Regions from separate parts of the Paenibacillus vulneris genome, predicted to be linked through region 4. Evidence: riboswitches for the same ligand, from Rfam matches in the RefSeq annotation. Region 4 holds a riboswitch; each other region holds the start of a gene.
What was found. A riboswitch is a leader RNA that binds a small molecule or an ion and turns the genes downstream of it on or off. The one in region 4 is predicted to bind cyclic di-AMP.

Region 1: it holds a riboswitch for cyclic di-AMP, as region 4 does, so the genes downstream of both, ABEA66_RS28630 (resuscitation-promoting factor) here and ABEA66_RS23245 (CAP domain-containing protein) in region 4, are expected to answer to the same signal.
Region 2: it holds a riboswitch for cyclic di-AMP, as region 4 does, so the genes downstream of both, ABEA66_RS10790 (KamA family radical SAM protein) here and ABEA66_RS23245 (CAP domain-containing protein) in region 4, are expected to answer to the same signal.
Region 3: it holds a riboswitch for cyclic di-AMP, as region 4 does, so the genes downstream of both, ABEA66_RS04335 (C40 family peptidase) here and ABEA66_RS23245 (CAP domain-containing protein) in region 4, are expected to answer to the same signal.

The regions. Positions count from the first base shown of each region.
Region 1 covers NZ_BAABJG010000037.1:47,364-51,082, forward strand. The annotation lists gene rnmV (ribonuclease M5) at 1-28, opposite strand, end outside; gene ABEA66_RS28630 (resuscitation-promoting factor) at 221-1,360, opposite strand; cyclic di-AMP (ydaO/yuaA leader) riboswitch at 1,773-1,968, opposite strand; gene ABEA66_RS28635 (TatD family hydrolase) at 2,193-2,960, opposite strand; gene ABEA66_RS28640 (HD domain-containing protein) at 3,024-3,719, opposite strand, start outside.
Region 2 covers NZ_BAABJG010000010.1:136,782-140,500, reverse strand. The annotation lists gene ABEA66_RS10795 (hypothetical protein) at 1-1,634, shown strand, start outside; cyclic di-AMP (ydaO/yuaA leader) riboswitch at 1,786-1,923, shown strand; gene ABEA66_RS10790 (KamA family radical SAM protein) at 2,272-3,444, shown strand; gene ABEA66_RS10785 (SDR family oxidoreductase) at 3,575-3,719, opposite strand, start outside.
Region 3 covers NZ_BAABJG010000004.1:31,101-34,819, reverse strand. The annotation lists gene ABEA66_RS04345 (DoxX family membrane protein) at 1-533, opposite strand, end outside; gene ABEA66_RS04340 (NADPH-dependent FMN reductase) at 756-1,301, shown strand; gene ABEA66_RS04335 (C40 family peptidase) at 1,497-1,967, opposite strand; cyclic di-AMP (ydaO/yuaA leader) riboswitch at 1,973-2,110, opposite strand; gene ABEA66_RS04330 (hypothetical protein) at 2,561-3,376, opposite strand; gene ABEA66_RS04325 (M1 family metallopeptidase) at 3,392-3,719, opposite strand, start outside.
Region 4 covers NZ_BAABJG010000027.1:75,049-78,767, forward strand. The annotation lists gene ABEA66_RS23235 (DUF1572 family protein) at 1-406, opposite strand, end outside; gene ABEA66_RS23240 (SPW repeat domain-containing protein) at 511-828, opposite strand; gene ABEA66_RS23245 (CAP domain-containing protein) at 999-1,886, opposite strand; cyclic di-AMP (ydaO/yuaA leader) riboswitch at 1,895-2,029, opposite strand; gene ABEA66_RS23250 (response regulator) at 2,407-3,719, shown strand, end outside.

The DNA of each region.
Region 1 (3,719 bases), on a different contig from region 4:
CCTCTACCACTATAATTTCTTTGATCATCTTGCTTACCTTCCTTCACCCTATACCAGAATCATCCATACGGCTTTCTTTATACTAGCCTTTGTTCCCGCCACTTTCAAGTGATGACGAAGCCTGTCCGCGTGAACTTGCCCTGATCACATAAAAAAGAAGAGGTAGCCCTCTTCTCTTCCTTTAGCATATATATAATGAGTCTTCCCCAATTGCAGGTCCTTAGTCCGCGGTTGGTTTCTTGGGTCCTATCACATAAACGGTATACCCGCGCTTCAAGCCAAATCGGTTGGCATAATCGTTGCTGTCAAAATACACATCGATAATGTTTCCTTTGACTGCACTTCCGGTATCCTCCGCTCTGCGGAATCCAAGCCCGTCAATATAAACCCACCAGCCCAGCGGAACCACCTTGGGATCCACTGCAATTGTGCGACCTTCCGTTACTCTCGTGCCTGTAGACGTAAGTCCGTACTGCGGATGCTCTGTGCTCTTTCCTGTCGAAGCAGCGCCCGCTGAATAAGCGGTCAATGTCACATTGTTAATGACCTGCTTGACGCCGAAGGAAACTCCGCCTTTTGTTACTTCCTGTAGATTTGGCGATGATGCTGATAATACAACAACCGGATTTTTGGTGCCTACCGCGACAATTTTATTGACGCTCTCTGATTGAACCTTTTGGTCCACTACTTCTTCGGATACAAGCTTACCGTCTTCGTACATCTTTTCCTTTTTCTTCACAACCAGGCCTTCCTGGCCTTCCTGCACCACTTGCTCCTTGCCTTTTACCAATTGAGGGTCGTTCTTTTTCACAACGTCATAGGCTATCTTTTCTTGAACCTCTTCAACCTCTTTGGTTACCCGTACGATTTGAATCTCACCGCTGTCAGGCAGATCGGCATCCACGACAGGGGTTACCTTGTCAAGCTCTCCTACCTGAACCTGTAAATCATTCAATGCGCCGCCCACCGTCTTTTGCACCGTGTACAGCGTCTTCGTTTCTCCGTCAGCCGTCAGCTGAATCGGCCTTGCATGCTCGATCGTAATCCGGTCCCCGGATTTTACTTTCGAATCCAGCGCTGCAGAGAGACGATCATGCTCTCCTACAGTGACGCCTTGCTCATCCAGTAAATGCTTCAAATCCCATTGCTTGGTGTAAACAATGGTTTCTTCTCCGTTCACGACTACGGTCACCTTCTTGGTAGCCGTACCGTATAACATTAATAAAAACATGAAAGTCAACGCGAATGAAATAATTGCTATGATCGATATCAAACGCAAGTTTTCATGCCTCCATCGCAATGCGAAGGACATGCTGGATGATCGTCTTACATGGGTTTGCTCGTGTTGAATAGCTCCCACTAGTTCGGTCCTCCTTCAAAGCCCCGCCGTCGAGTGTTACGCATGATTGATCTGACGCGACTATGGTTAAGTTTTGCAATCTGTTGGTTAATAAAGAACAACGCCTAACGACGTTCTTTCACCCAGGAACAACCTCCATGATCGTTGAGTAAACGTATCCTGGAAGCACTGAAGGTTTCACGAACACTCATTCTGCTCGAAAAAGCTTCTCCTGTGCGGTCAACTAAGGGCTGCAACTAGCAATCCATATCGTTTCTCCTGCGTGCGGCCAGCACCTCCTCTTGGCTGTAGGTAATGATTATGTTGTCGGATAGTTATCACAATGACGGGAGAACAAAAAAAGTCACGGAAAGAGGACTCTTCCCGTGACTTTAGGTTATTTCATCAGTAATGAAATAAAGCACACGACAATCATACCTCTCTCTTAACGCTTACGAGGTTAGCTGACGGATTCGGACTTGAGAGTCGCCCTACTTGGATCCGGGTAAACAAACATCTACCCATCCAAGACTCACCCCAGAAAATGTGACCTTAGCCTTATTTTCAAATCAAGACTGGCCTTTTGCGGTTCCCCCGTTTCCCTTACGGAAACTCAGCGATAATGGAAAATTGGTAATCGTATTAAGTTAATATTGAGTTTACGCTGTCGGATATAAAGTTGTAAAGTATACAAACTCGGCAAAAAAGGTCCGTTTTTGTTCAATTCCGATTTTTTTGATCGATTTCTTGAGCATAACCCATGTATTTCTCAACTTGACGTATTTTTTGGATTGTTTTTCTCTCGTTTTCACGTTTTCGACGAAAATAGGGCTGTCCCAACCCCCCTTTTATTTCACCGTAATCCGAACAATGTAACTGCATTTTTCGTAGTCGCGTGAGCCAGCTCCTCCAGGGTTAACCCCTTGATTTGTGCAGCGGTTTCTGCGACTAATTTCACATATGCGGTTTCATTTCTTTTCCCTCGATAGGGGTGCGGAGTCAAATAAGGCGCGTCGGTTTCAACCAATAAACGGTCCAGCGGAACTTTCTCCAGCACCTCTTTGGGCTGCTTGGCATTTTTGAATGTGACAGGGCCGCCGAAGGAGATGTAAAAGTTCATATCGAGGCACATCTTGGCCGTCTCCCAGCTGCCGGAGAAGCAATGCATGACACCGCCGACCTCCGAAGCCTTCTCTTCTCGAAGAACCCGGATAATGTCTTGGTGTGCGTCCCGGTTATGGATCACGATAGGCATACCCAGCTTGCGGGCCAGACGGATTTGTTCCCGAAATACTCGATCCTGTACATCCTTGGGAGAGGTATCCCAATAATAATCCAAGCCTATCTCTCCGATGGCCACCACCTTCTCGTGCTTGCACAGCTCTTCGATCCATTCCAGATCGCCCGGCATCATATCTTTGGCATCTTGGGGATGCCATCCGACGGTTGAATAAATAAAGTCATATTGCTCGGCAAGCGCAATCGAGGTAGGGATCGTTTCGCGATTAAATCCGACATTGATGATTCGACTGATTCCGCTTTCTAATGCCCGTTGGATAACCTCATGTCGATCGTCATCGAATTGAGGGGCGTTCAAATGGGTGTGCGTGTCTATCAGCATAGCGGCAATTAACTCCTTCATATGTAAGTTCAATTTGGTCCTTGCAGTTCGATAGACGAGCTTTTATTCCATGCCAAGCAGCTTGCGGTGCTCCGGATGAATGGAGCCCGGATCAGCGGATAAGAGCTCCTCCGGGAAATACAGATGGTATTTCCCCATATGAATACCGCTGATGGACCGGACAATTTCCGACTTGCGCGAAATTTCCGTCAACGTATGCTTTTGGTCCAGCAGCAAAATCGGCAATTTTTCGTCATGGACTCCCGGCCGATACACATCATACGAAAGATCCGACGGAAAATCAATTTCGAGGTAGAAGGACGGATCCAGATTCAGAGCCCGCATCGTATCGCGCAGCCGCTCTATTTGAAGCGCGTCGATCCTCTCCAGCATGACATACTTAAACAGTTTGCGGTTAAGGAAGCGAGAGCACAAGTCAACCAGAATGGCATCCTGCTCGTTGGTCCACTGCATCAGCACCGTCTGCATAAAGGCTTCATCGAGCAAATGGAACTCTTGTATGGACAATGTCCCCCGGAACAGGTTTAAGAGCGGCGGCAGCATAAACGAGAAAGAATAGTTTTCTTCATATAACTGTTTCGCTCTTTCAAAAATTTTATGCAGAATAACCTCCGCGCTGCGGGTAACAGGATGAAAGTATACCTGCCAATACATCTGGTACCGGGACATCAAGTAATCCTCGACAGCATGCATGCCGCTCTCTTTCACGACAATGTGGCCTTGAAACGGTCTCATCAC
Region 2 (3,719 bases), on a different contig from region 4:
AGGCGGTAAGCAACCATTTGACGGAGGCGATCCAGGCTGCTGTAAAAAGCGTCTCCGTAGAGTCTACGCCGGACGGCAGCCGTATTGCCGTTACCGTGCGGCTGTATAACGGAGCCTCCGCGAAGCAGCGTATACCGGATTACGAGCTTCGGGTACAGACGCAGGATGGCGTCGAATACACGCTGGATGCCAGCTCGGATAACAAGAAGGCGCTCAAGCCTATGGAGATTGGCGAGCTGGTCTACATGAGCACGGTGGACAGCAAGGCTTCAATGAAGCTTGCCGGACTGTCCTTTGTGAAGGTCGATCCTTATGCTTATCCTAAGGCGGAGACCGTCTTACTGAGTCTTCCGCTTGGCTCGGAAGTATGGTACCCGTCAACCGGGAGCGCGCTTCCCGGCAAGGAACTAGCGTGGGGAACAGCCTTCTCTATCCCTGGAATCAACTCCGACCTGACCTATACGCCGGTCGGTTATGAGAGACAGAATACGGAGAAAGGGCCCGTAGCGGTCGTTACGCTTTTGGCTGAGAATCCAGCCGGAGGGCGGGAAACGATTCCTGATTTTCGAATCGATGCGCGTGCAGAGAAGACGTACACCGGCGTAAGGACGGAAAAGGATGCGGTCGGGCTGGAGCCCGGGGAGAAGCAATATATTCATTTTGCGATTCCGCTCGAAAGCAATGTAAATCCGGCCCGGCTGCTCGTGATGACAACCGACCTGTTCCTGCCTGCAAGCTCTCAGGCAAGCGGCTCTCAAGCTTCCGGAACAAGCGGGAAAGCGGGAGTCGCTATCGACATCGGCAGAGTGGCCGTCTCGCTGCCTTACGGGAATCAAGCCGGTTCCGCTGTGTCATCGGCTTATGCTATGGGGACGCCGATCGCGGTAGATCCTCTCTCCAAAATTCTGGATCATACGCAGGTGTCGCTGATGGAGCTTCATATGACCCAGAATCCGGGAGAAGGCTACAAAACGGCGGTCGGTAAGTTTATCCTTACCAGCACAAGCGATAAGCCGATACCGACACCCGCCTTTGATGCGGAGCTTGTGGGCAGCGGCGGTGCAGCCTATTCCGGTGTTCGCCAGACGGAGGTATCCGCTTCAATGAATCCGGGGTTGAGCTATGTCGTAAGCTATGCGTTTAACGTGCCGCAAACCGAAGCGGGAGAGGGGCTTGTCTTGAGGCTGCTCGACAGCCAGACGGCGGCTCCGTACAAAGTCGCTGTCGCTTCCGTACAAACGGCGCTGCAGAAGGAGACGGATTCCGATACGATGCAGCTGTATCCTTTTGACATCAGGCTGGTTAATTCCACGGTAGGCACGAACTACCTGGCTACCAACAGCTCATACTCCTATAAAATGAAGCTGGAGCTGGAGATCAAGCAGGCGGAAAATGTGGTGGTCGATTCCAATTTCTCCAAGCTGCATTTTGAGGTCGTCGACAAGCTGGGCCGTGTGCTGGGAACGGCGGATGGAAGCTTTACCGGAGCGCAGAGGCTGGTCAGCGGCATTCAAAATATTGTAACGAATAATATTCAGAGCGAGCAGTTCGAATTCCCGATATCGGTCAATGTGTATGAGTTATTCGAAACGCCGGGCGGCCAGGCCAAGCGGTTTTTGAAGACGTTGAACTAAACGGTACATTAGAGGTAGTCCCGATCGCCGGGGCTGCCTCTTTTCATTAGGGCAATGTACCCTGTGGGGTATTGTACTGAGAGAGCAATGAAGCCGTTGGGATCCCAAAATTCTCCTGATACAATTTGACTCAACCTTGACCGTAGTGTATGATAAGAATACGCTTAATTTCCGGTTTATTCATCGGAAAGCGGGGGAACCACTTTTTGGGGCGAATCATGATTTGCATGTAGGGAACCATCTTTCCCGAGCCCGGCAGCTAACCTCGTCAGCAGTGGATGGGTCAAATTGAATTTTTATGCATGCTGTATTGCATTCATTGACCCGTGGTTTCGGGTCTTTTTATTTTGGCTGAATGGACCCGAATTGAGCGATAGTCGGCGTTGTACCGGACTGCATGCAAGCAGTCTAAAGTACAAAGGCCCTGTTGCTGCTCGGGTCTTTTTGTTGTTATCTAAACCAATAATTATAAAATTTTACTTATTATGGCAAAAAAACAATTTTCATATTAAGAGCGAGGGAGGGATGCTGCCAGACATTCAGTTAGTACAGGGAAAAGAGTAAGGAGGAAGCCAAGCCCGCAGGAAAGCAGGTGCACTGCAGCCTAAACAATCTGTCAATTCAAGGAGGATCCCCCATGCCGCAACCGAAATATATTACCGATATTAACAAAATCACGGAAATCCCGGAGCAGGATAGAAAGAAACTGCAGCAAATAACGGATAAGTTCGTGTTTCGCGTGAACGATTATTACCTGAAGCTGATAGACTGGAGCGACCCGAGCGATCCTATCAAAAAGCTGGTCATTCCGAATGAAGGGGAATTGTCCGAATACGGCCGTTGGGATGCATCCGACGAGGATACGAACTATGTGGTCCCCGGGTGCCAGCATAAGTATAAGACGACGGCGCTGCTCATCGTATCGGAGGTGTGCGGTGCCTATTGCCGGTACTGCTTCCGCAAACGGTTGTTTCGCAACGATGTCAAGGAAGCGCTGTCCGACGTCAATCCGGGCCTGGACTATATCGCCGCCCACCCCGAAATCAACAATGTGCTGCTAACGGGCGGCGACAGCTTGATTCTTGCTACGCCTAAGCTTGCCTCTATCCTGGAACGGCTAAGAGCCATCGAGCATGTGCAAATTATACGGCTGGGCTCCAAAATCCCCGTGTTTAATCCGATGCGAATTTATGAGGATGAGGCGTTGCTTGATACCATTCGCCAATATTCCACAGCCGACAAGCGCATTTATGTTATGGCTCATATTAACCATCCTCGCGAGATCACACCTGAAGCCAAGCGGGGCTTCGAGGCGCTGCATCAGGCGGGCGCTATCGTCGTCAATCAAACGCCGATTCTTAAAGGAATCAATGATAACCCGGCCGTCTTGGCCGAGCTGCTTGACAAGCTCTCGTGGGCAGGCGTGACTCCTTATTATTTCTTTATTAATCGTCCCGTTGCCGGGAATCGCGATTTTGTCCTCTCGCTGCAGGAGGTGTACCGGATTGTCGAGCAGGCTAAAGCAAGAACCTCCGGCTTGGGAAAAAGAATCCGGTTATCCATGAGCCACACGTCCGGAAAAATCGAGATTTTGGCGATAGAGAACGGCAAGGCTTATTTAAAATATCATCAGTCCCGCGAGGATCAATACGGCAAATTCATGATAATGGACTGCCCCAAGGATGCAGCCTGGTTCGATGATTTGCCCGGAAACGAGCAGTATTGGAAGCGGCCCAAGAAAAAATCAGAGGCTATTGTCTCTGTAAATGAGCTTCCCGACATGCCGCGGGGGAGAAGCTTGAGCAGTTGATTTATAGGGGGAAACGTAGAAGGAAGGCATCCTGCCATGGATGCCTTTTTTTGTTTCACGTAATTAAAAATTATGTAGTAATGAAATCGCCGCCCAACTTCACCACTAATGGAAGTTGGGCGGCACCGTTTTATAAGCTTTGCGATGTGGGGCGGACAATCAACTCGTTAATTGTCACGTTAGTCGGCTGCTGGATTGCAAACAATATCGTTTTGGCAATGTCGTTAGGGTCAAGTTGGTTCCATTCCTGACTCCCCAATTTCTCGAGCGCGGGA
Region 3 (3,719 bases), on a different contig from region 4:
GCTTTGCGTCCCCAAGGCGTACCGAGGAAAGGCAGCGCCCAGCGGTCTAACCCGTACCAGCCTGCATTTTTCCATGCCAGCACCAGCCATGTGGCCAAAATAAATAAAATCGGGTTCGTGCTCAAGGTTCCGGCGAATAAGAAGCTGGCGTTCATAACGCCGCCGAAGAAGGCTGCGATGCCGGTTAACAGACCCAGGATCAATCCGAGTCCTACGAGCAGCTCGCCGAAGGCGACAACGAATCCGAACACCTTGGCATTCGGCAGTACGAAGTGCTCCAGAAAGCCCGCATACCAGCCGGTAACATCCTTGCCGGCCTCGGCTTTGGCCAATGCCCCCTTGATAAATCCTGTTAGAGCGGTTCCCGCTTTATCGCCGGTCCATGCAGGGTTCGTTATTTTTCCCCACCCGGATGTAACCCAAGTGTAGCCGACATAGAGGCGAATGATTAACCAAATCACACCTGCCCGGGTGCTGCTGAATAAAAAATGGGAAACGGGATTCTCGGGTATTACGATTTCGTGCTTGCTCATGGAATAACCTCCTCAATGTAAAACCGTTCGCTGTGGGATATATTGGATGGCTTTATTGTAGCTGGAGCTCGAATAATTATATGTGATATTTATCACAAGATGCCTGAGAATGTATTATTTCCATCATCATGGCTGTAGCATCCAAGAAGTTCCAGGGCTTATAAGGCTTTCCTTACTCCGGTAGGTTATAATCGTATCATGACGAAAAGGAGGAGGAGCAGAATGAGAATCGTAACGATTTCCGGCAGCTTGCGCAAGGAATCCTCTAATACAAGGCTGCTGCAGGCCGCAGAGGCTTTGGTGCCGGAGGGGATGGAGCTGGTTAGCTTTGAGGGGATAGGGGATCTCCCGCATTTTAATCCCGACTTGGATGGAGATGCTCCACCGGCTTCGGTAGCTGTATGGCGAAAGACGCTGCAAGCGGCAGATGGAGTGATGATCTGTACGCCGGAATATGCGAATGGAGTGCCCGGCGTTCTGAAGAACGCGTTGGATTGGCTGGTCTCGTCGGGAGAGCTGATGAATAAACCGACGGCCGCCATAAGCGCTTCCCCGCTAGCGACAGGAGGGAAGGTGGCTCATGCTTCCCTGATGCTGACTTTAGGCATGCTAACCGCTCACCTGTTCGAAGGAGGACAGCTGTCGATTCCACTCGTATCCAAAAAGATCAACGATCGGGGCGAATGGACGGATGCGGAAGCGGCTGAGGAGATAAGGCGATTGCTTGTAAGGATGTCGGATGCGGTACTGAAGCGGGGAAGCGAGTGAAGGATTCCTTTCGAGACGTGAGTCTCTAGGTTTACTCACCTGGTCGAAATTGGAAGGGCGAGAAAACGGGTTCAAGTGGAACTTTTTCGGGTAACCAATCGTATAGAAGAAAGAGAGCCCTGCAGGCTTGTCCGGACGCTGGAGACGTAACGGAGGCAAACGCTGAGGGCTTCAAAAAATAGTTGCGCGATGCTTCTATTTGCTGTCGGTCATCACAGCTTGGTACTGCTCTTCCGACAGGATGCGTTTCGCTGTGACAAAACGCTTGGCGTAGTAGGAATCGCTAAGCTTGGTCACGGTAACGCCTTTGTTTGTGGCGGAATGGTAGAACTTTCCGTCACCAACATAAATACCGACATGTGAGATTCCTTTGCCATCCGTGTTATAGAACACAAGATCGCCTGGGCGTAGCTCATCTTGGGACACCGTTGTACCGATCGCTGCTTGTCCTTTAGACGTATGAGGCAAATCGATATCGAATTTTGCGAAGACGAAGGAAGTGTAGCCGGAGCAATCAAAGCCTTTTGCTGTGGTGCCCGCCCATTTATAAGGCGCTCCCAGCTCTTCGTTCACGGCTTGACTTAGCGGCGTTTCCGCAAAAGCGCTTCCTACTTGAATGCTGCAAAACAGTGCCACAGAAACGGCAAAACCAAAAAACTTTTTCAAAGGAAATTTTCCCCTTCCGATGCCTACGAGGTTAGCTTAAGGGTTCGGTTGAAGGCTCCCTATGATCACTCTGTTGCGAGATCAATTCACCCGGGTATTTGGATCCCCCGTTTTCCGCTGTGGAAATTCGGCAATATGTACGTTATTTTTGTTACGACTACAACAATTCGATCAAATATGCAGTTTTCCTCCCGCTGTCATAAAAAGTTCACAATTATAAAGGTTTTTTTGCTATATTTCTCGAAATTTCTAAAAAAGCAGTAGATGAAAAGGTTTACAATGAAAAATCATTGGGAGGAAACGGGGCGTTTCCATCCATATTTCGACAAAATGCTGAGTCGTTTGACATGGGCGTCGTCCAAATCGTGGAACATTACTGTCTGTAGTGAGGTTGCCCGATTTAACGGGCTATTGACTTTATGGATAAAATCTGTTATCTCACATCGGGTGGCATGAATTGGGATGTAACCCTGAACCCTGTAACACGAAAAAACCGTCGCAGCTTCCAAGGGGAAGCGGACGGTTTTTTTGATGTTTTTTAAAATTTAGCGGGTCCGTTTGTTTCTCTCTGCCGGTCAGGACATCGGGGGAAGCTATTCGCTTTTGGCGGACCAAAGCGCGTATTGAGCCGTGATCTCCCACATTTTGCAGAACATATGGATGAAGCGGTAGGCTTGAAAGCCGAGAAGAGCAAGGAATCCGGCCCATATCATGGTGGATGTCACGACGGCGGCGGTAATAAGAAGGCCGATCAGTGCGACCGTGACAGCGATCAACAGGGCAGGAAGAACGTTGCGCAGCAGGAGGGATACGGAGAATAAGGATGACTTTCCGCATACTTTCCCGAATTGCAGATACATAAACAGCGTCTGCAGAATAAACATGTAGGCCAGATAGGCGCCGAGCCAAGGCAGCAATTCCTGCGCAGCCGCATACAGTGTTGCTTGCTTGCTGTACAGCTGGGCTGCTTTGGGGATCAGCCAGTACAGCGGGCCGAGCTGCAGCGCCATTTGGGCCAGATAGTAGCCGAAGAACGGTAAGGTCAGCTCACGTATCCCTTGGACGAACCGGTAACCGGCGTTTAATTCGGTATGCTTAAGTGAGTAGTATACACCGGCGTTCAGCACCGGGGTGAGCAGCATGCGGGCCAGCAGCAGCCCGAGCCCCCACAGAAGGTAAGGCTGCACGAGGTCGGTCTTCGTCAATTGGAACTGGCCTTCGATCCAGAAGAGCTGTACCGCTTCACGGGCCTGCTCTTTGCCGGGATAGCGGCGGAGCAAGGGGAAGACGATGGAGTGGATCCATTCGAAGAGCCCGAGCCCCCACAGCAGATTATAAATAAATAGAGTGCATACGGTAAAAGGCTGGTTCCAGGTTAAGCCCAATCCTTTTTTTATTAAATTCAACATAAGCGCTTGCTCACCTCACCATGCGACCCAGCCGAACAAGGTCTCGATTAATTTGACCACACCGACATTCCAGCGAATGGATAGCTTGCTGTCCACATTAGTTTTCATAAAGCTGTTGATTCGCTTGTTTTCCAGCACGATAGAGTAATGCGGGTCGATAGAAGCGTAATCCAAAGGCGCCGTGTGATTCAGCTTGAACTGGACGTCGGCGTCGATCCCGTCCCAGGTTTTATCAATTTGCGAGCCATCGGCAAAATGGAAGCGGATGGGAATCGTAGAATAGGTTCCCCCGAACCTTTGAATACGGACCGTATTCTCATATAAGGGCTGTCCTTCCTGGACA
Region 4 (3,719 bases):
TCGCTTTGATGACTGTATGGGCTTCGCCGCGAATGGCAACCTGGCGCAGCAGATCGTCTGGCTTTAACCCGGAAAGCGCATCGAATAATACGCTCCAGCCCTGCTCCCACAGCGCCATCAGCGCAGGACGATCCAAGCCTTTGGGCTCGAATTCGCCGTCCCGGTCTCTTGTAGGCTTTTCCCCGTCGGAAGTCAAGAAATCCGTCCAGCGGGACAGCATATTGCCGTGCATATGAAGAATCATCACTTCAAGAGAGTTCGATTCCTTATCAAGGAGGCAGTGAAATTGGGAATCATCCACTTGCTTCATCGCTTTGTCGGCCAATTGCTTCATGCTTTGAAACGCTTCAATGCTTTCTTGCAGAAAAACCTCGTTTACTGATGGACTTTGCTCCGATTGCGCCATACTCCTCATCTCCTACATTCGAATAGATGCCTATTCTTACGATATACGAAGCGGGGACGATTGTATATCAGAATGTTTTTATAAGGAGTATAACGGAAATTTATTTATTCTTCATTCATCGTATAATAATTCAGCATGACGCTTGTAATGCCAAGTACGACGTAGATGACATATTCCCCCAGGCCCGTTAAGTAAGCGAAGGGAAAAATAACAAACCAAATGCCGGCCAACAGCGAAATCCAATTCAGCCATGAATTCCAGCCCGATGCTTTGAAAATGAAAGCCAGAAGCGACGCGATGAATTGAAGGGAACCAAAGACAACACTGGTGATAACGGCGCTTTCGTGAGTCAAATCAATCCAATGAGGGCCAAAGACAAACAAGAGACCAATCAACGCAGCCAACAAATTTTTAACCGCCATGATTACACCTCCCGAAAATTGAGATAAGCCATCAACACCTCATAAGGGGTCTATTCTATGTATATGCAAGCGGTTTCAAAATGGTTCGGCGCTTGGCAAAAAAAAGATCTCTATGTACGGCAAAGCCCCCGGTGCATGAAGCGCCGAGGGCTGTGAAATCCTAAGAAATATTAGTTCGCGATAAATTCTTGTACCCATTCGCCGTTGTAGTAAGCAACACCGATTTTGGTGTAGTTAGGGCTCATGATGTTTTGACGGTGACCAGCGCTGTTCATCCAAGCGTTCATAACCTCTTCAGGGTTACGTTGGCCTTTGGCGATGTTTTCACCTGCATAGGTGTAGCTGATTCCGTATTGCTTCATCATGTCAAACGGAGAACCGTACGTTGGGGAAGTATGGTCAAAGTAGTTGTTGCTGTACATGTCCTTAGCTTTATCCATGGCCATATTCGCCAATTTGCTGTCGGAAGTCAATGCAGGAAGACCTGCTTTGGCACGCTCTTGGTTCACCAAAGTAACGACTTGGTCCGCGAAGGCGGATTGAGAATCCGTTACAGCTTCTTGGGAACCGCTGTTATTTTCTGTTCCGCTGCCATTGTTCGTAGTGCCGTTCTCGGTAGTTCCGCTGCCATTATCGGTAGTTCCGCTGTTATCTGCAGTACCGCTACCGTTATCGGAGCCGTTATCTACAGTGCCGGAACCGGAGCCGGAGTCCGTATTGCCGGTAGTACCTTGGTCCTGACCTTGACCAGGGTTGCAATTAAAGTTCATGTTAGGGAAGTTTTTCCAGATGATTCCTGCCAGCCCTTGGTTATTACCGGAGCCAATCGTTTGCCATTTTCCTTCTTGACCTTTCAACAAGGAATTCAAATCAATATTTCCTAGATTCTGACCTTGGCCTTGCAGCAAGGAATTCAGATCGATTCCGTACTGTTGAGTGATTTGAGACAAATCGCCAGCAGACACAGTATTCGCCGGTGCGGCGGAAACGGCGCTAACGCCGATGATTGGGCTAAGGGCCAGTACACCTGTCAATACAACTTTCTTGAAACGGTTCAACAACAAAATCCTCTCCTTTTCGCGGCCTGCGAGGTTAGCTGACGGATTCGGGTCAAAGAGCAAGCACCCTGCCGCAAGACGCGGCTTCACCCCATGGAATGGGTCCCCCGTGCTTTCATAGAAAGCTTCGGCCTGATAGTTTTGTTTGTTTGCTCATGCCCGGTTCGTTGTGCATCCTGCCGGGCTCTCTTGAGCCACTTCATTGTAGCACGTGCCTATACAGATTTCACGGCACAAAGTCTTCCAACATTGGGCGATAGAAACAACAGCAGCTTCCTTACGATTGAAGAAAGCCGCTTTGTTTTTATACTGAAGGCCAAAGCAGACAGGCCGCATCTATTAGAAAAAATAGAACTGATATCTTCGAATTTGTCCTGCTTTAATACGTGAAATGAAAGAGTTGCGAAGCTCAACAGCATTTTATACTTTTTTACAAGATTACTGTATAGGTGCTCCGAAATCGATATGCTATGATGAGATCACTATTGGATTGTAAGCGTCTTCTTGGGAGGGATAGCGGATGCATCCATCGCAATTGTTAACCGTGTTAGTGGTAGACGATGAACTGCCGTTAAGAGAGGAGCTTCGGCTCTTTCCATGGCACAACAGCCTTGCCGAGCTTGTAGGGGAAGCGGAAAACGGTGAAGAAGCAATGGAGCTGTGCCGTAAGCTCAGACCCGATGTGGTGATTACAGATATTACGATGCCCGTTATGGATGGTATGGACTTATTTCGGCGGATCAAGCAGGAGTTTCCGCTGACGCAGGTTGTGCTCTTGACCTGTCATAGTGATTTTGCCTATGCCAAGGAAGCATTGAAGCTGGGGGCTTTAGAATATTTGATCAAAGTATCCCTGCTGGATACGGAACTGGAGCATGTGCTGAATAAAGCCCGTGAAGCTATTCAGCGGGAGTACAATTATAGGCGCAATGAAATAGACAGGCAGCGCTGGGAGCTGACAAGACTGTTAAGCAGCACAGGCAAAGAACCAAAACGGGTGGAAGCGATAGATGCCATTTTAAAAAGCTGGGGCGTCTTATGGCCAATAAGGATTATCCGTCTGCATGTCAGTGTCCGGCCGCAGGAGGAAATGTTCGCCCATCATGAGCTCCAGTCTTTGTTAAGTGAGCGGGAGCTTACCGATGACCGTGACAATCCGTGCTGGCGTTGGATAACGCTTGGACCGACGGATTATATATGGATCCAGCGGGCTGCCCCAGAAACAGGGACGACCATACTGCTCTCAACCAGGCAGTGGTTGGAGCGGCTTCAATCCGCCATCGATGTGCGGGCCTCTTATTTAAGTGAAGCCGTAAGCCTCTATGCCGTCATTGGGCCTAGCATTTCATCCGCGGTTGACTTGCTGTCTGCCATTGAGCTTACCAAGCTGCCAGCCGCGGCTGTTTTCTATGATACAGGGGGGGCTGTTTATGAAATGTCAGCGGCTTCAGGAACGATCCGGCCATCCATCAGACGATCGGCTGTAGATGGAACTCTATCCAATGCGTTAAATTTTGAAATGCTGACGGAGCTTATGAGACAGACAGCGGCCGATAAGGCGCTGTTAATCGAATTTTGCCAAGGGCGGCTAACGGAATGGGTGAATCAAGTAAGGCCTGAGCCCGCTGGCTTAAAGTCGTGGCTGATCTCCAACCGGAAAGAATGGATGGGGGAGCGAGATAATGCTCAACAGCAGGAGCTTATCCAGAAGCTGCAAGCATCAAGAACGGCTTCGGAGCTCCTATCGATGGTCATTCGGGAGGTGGAAAACCGGGGGAAGCTGAAGTATCGCAAAGAAGTGGCACAAGCGATACAGCTCATCTCCAATCATAT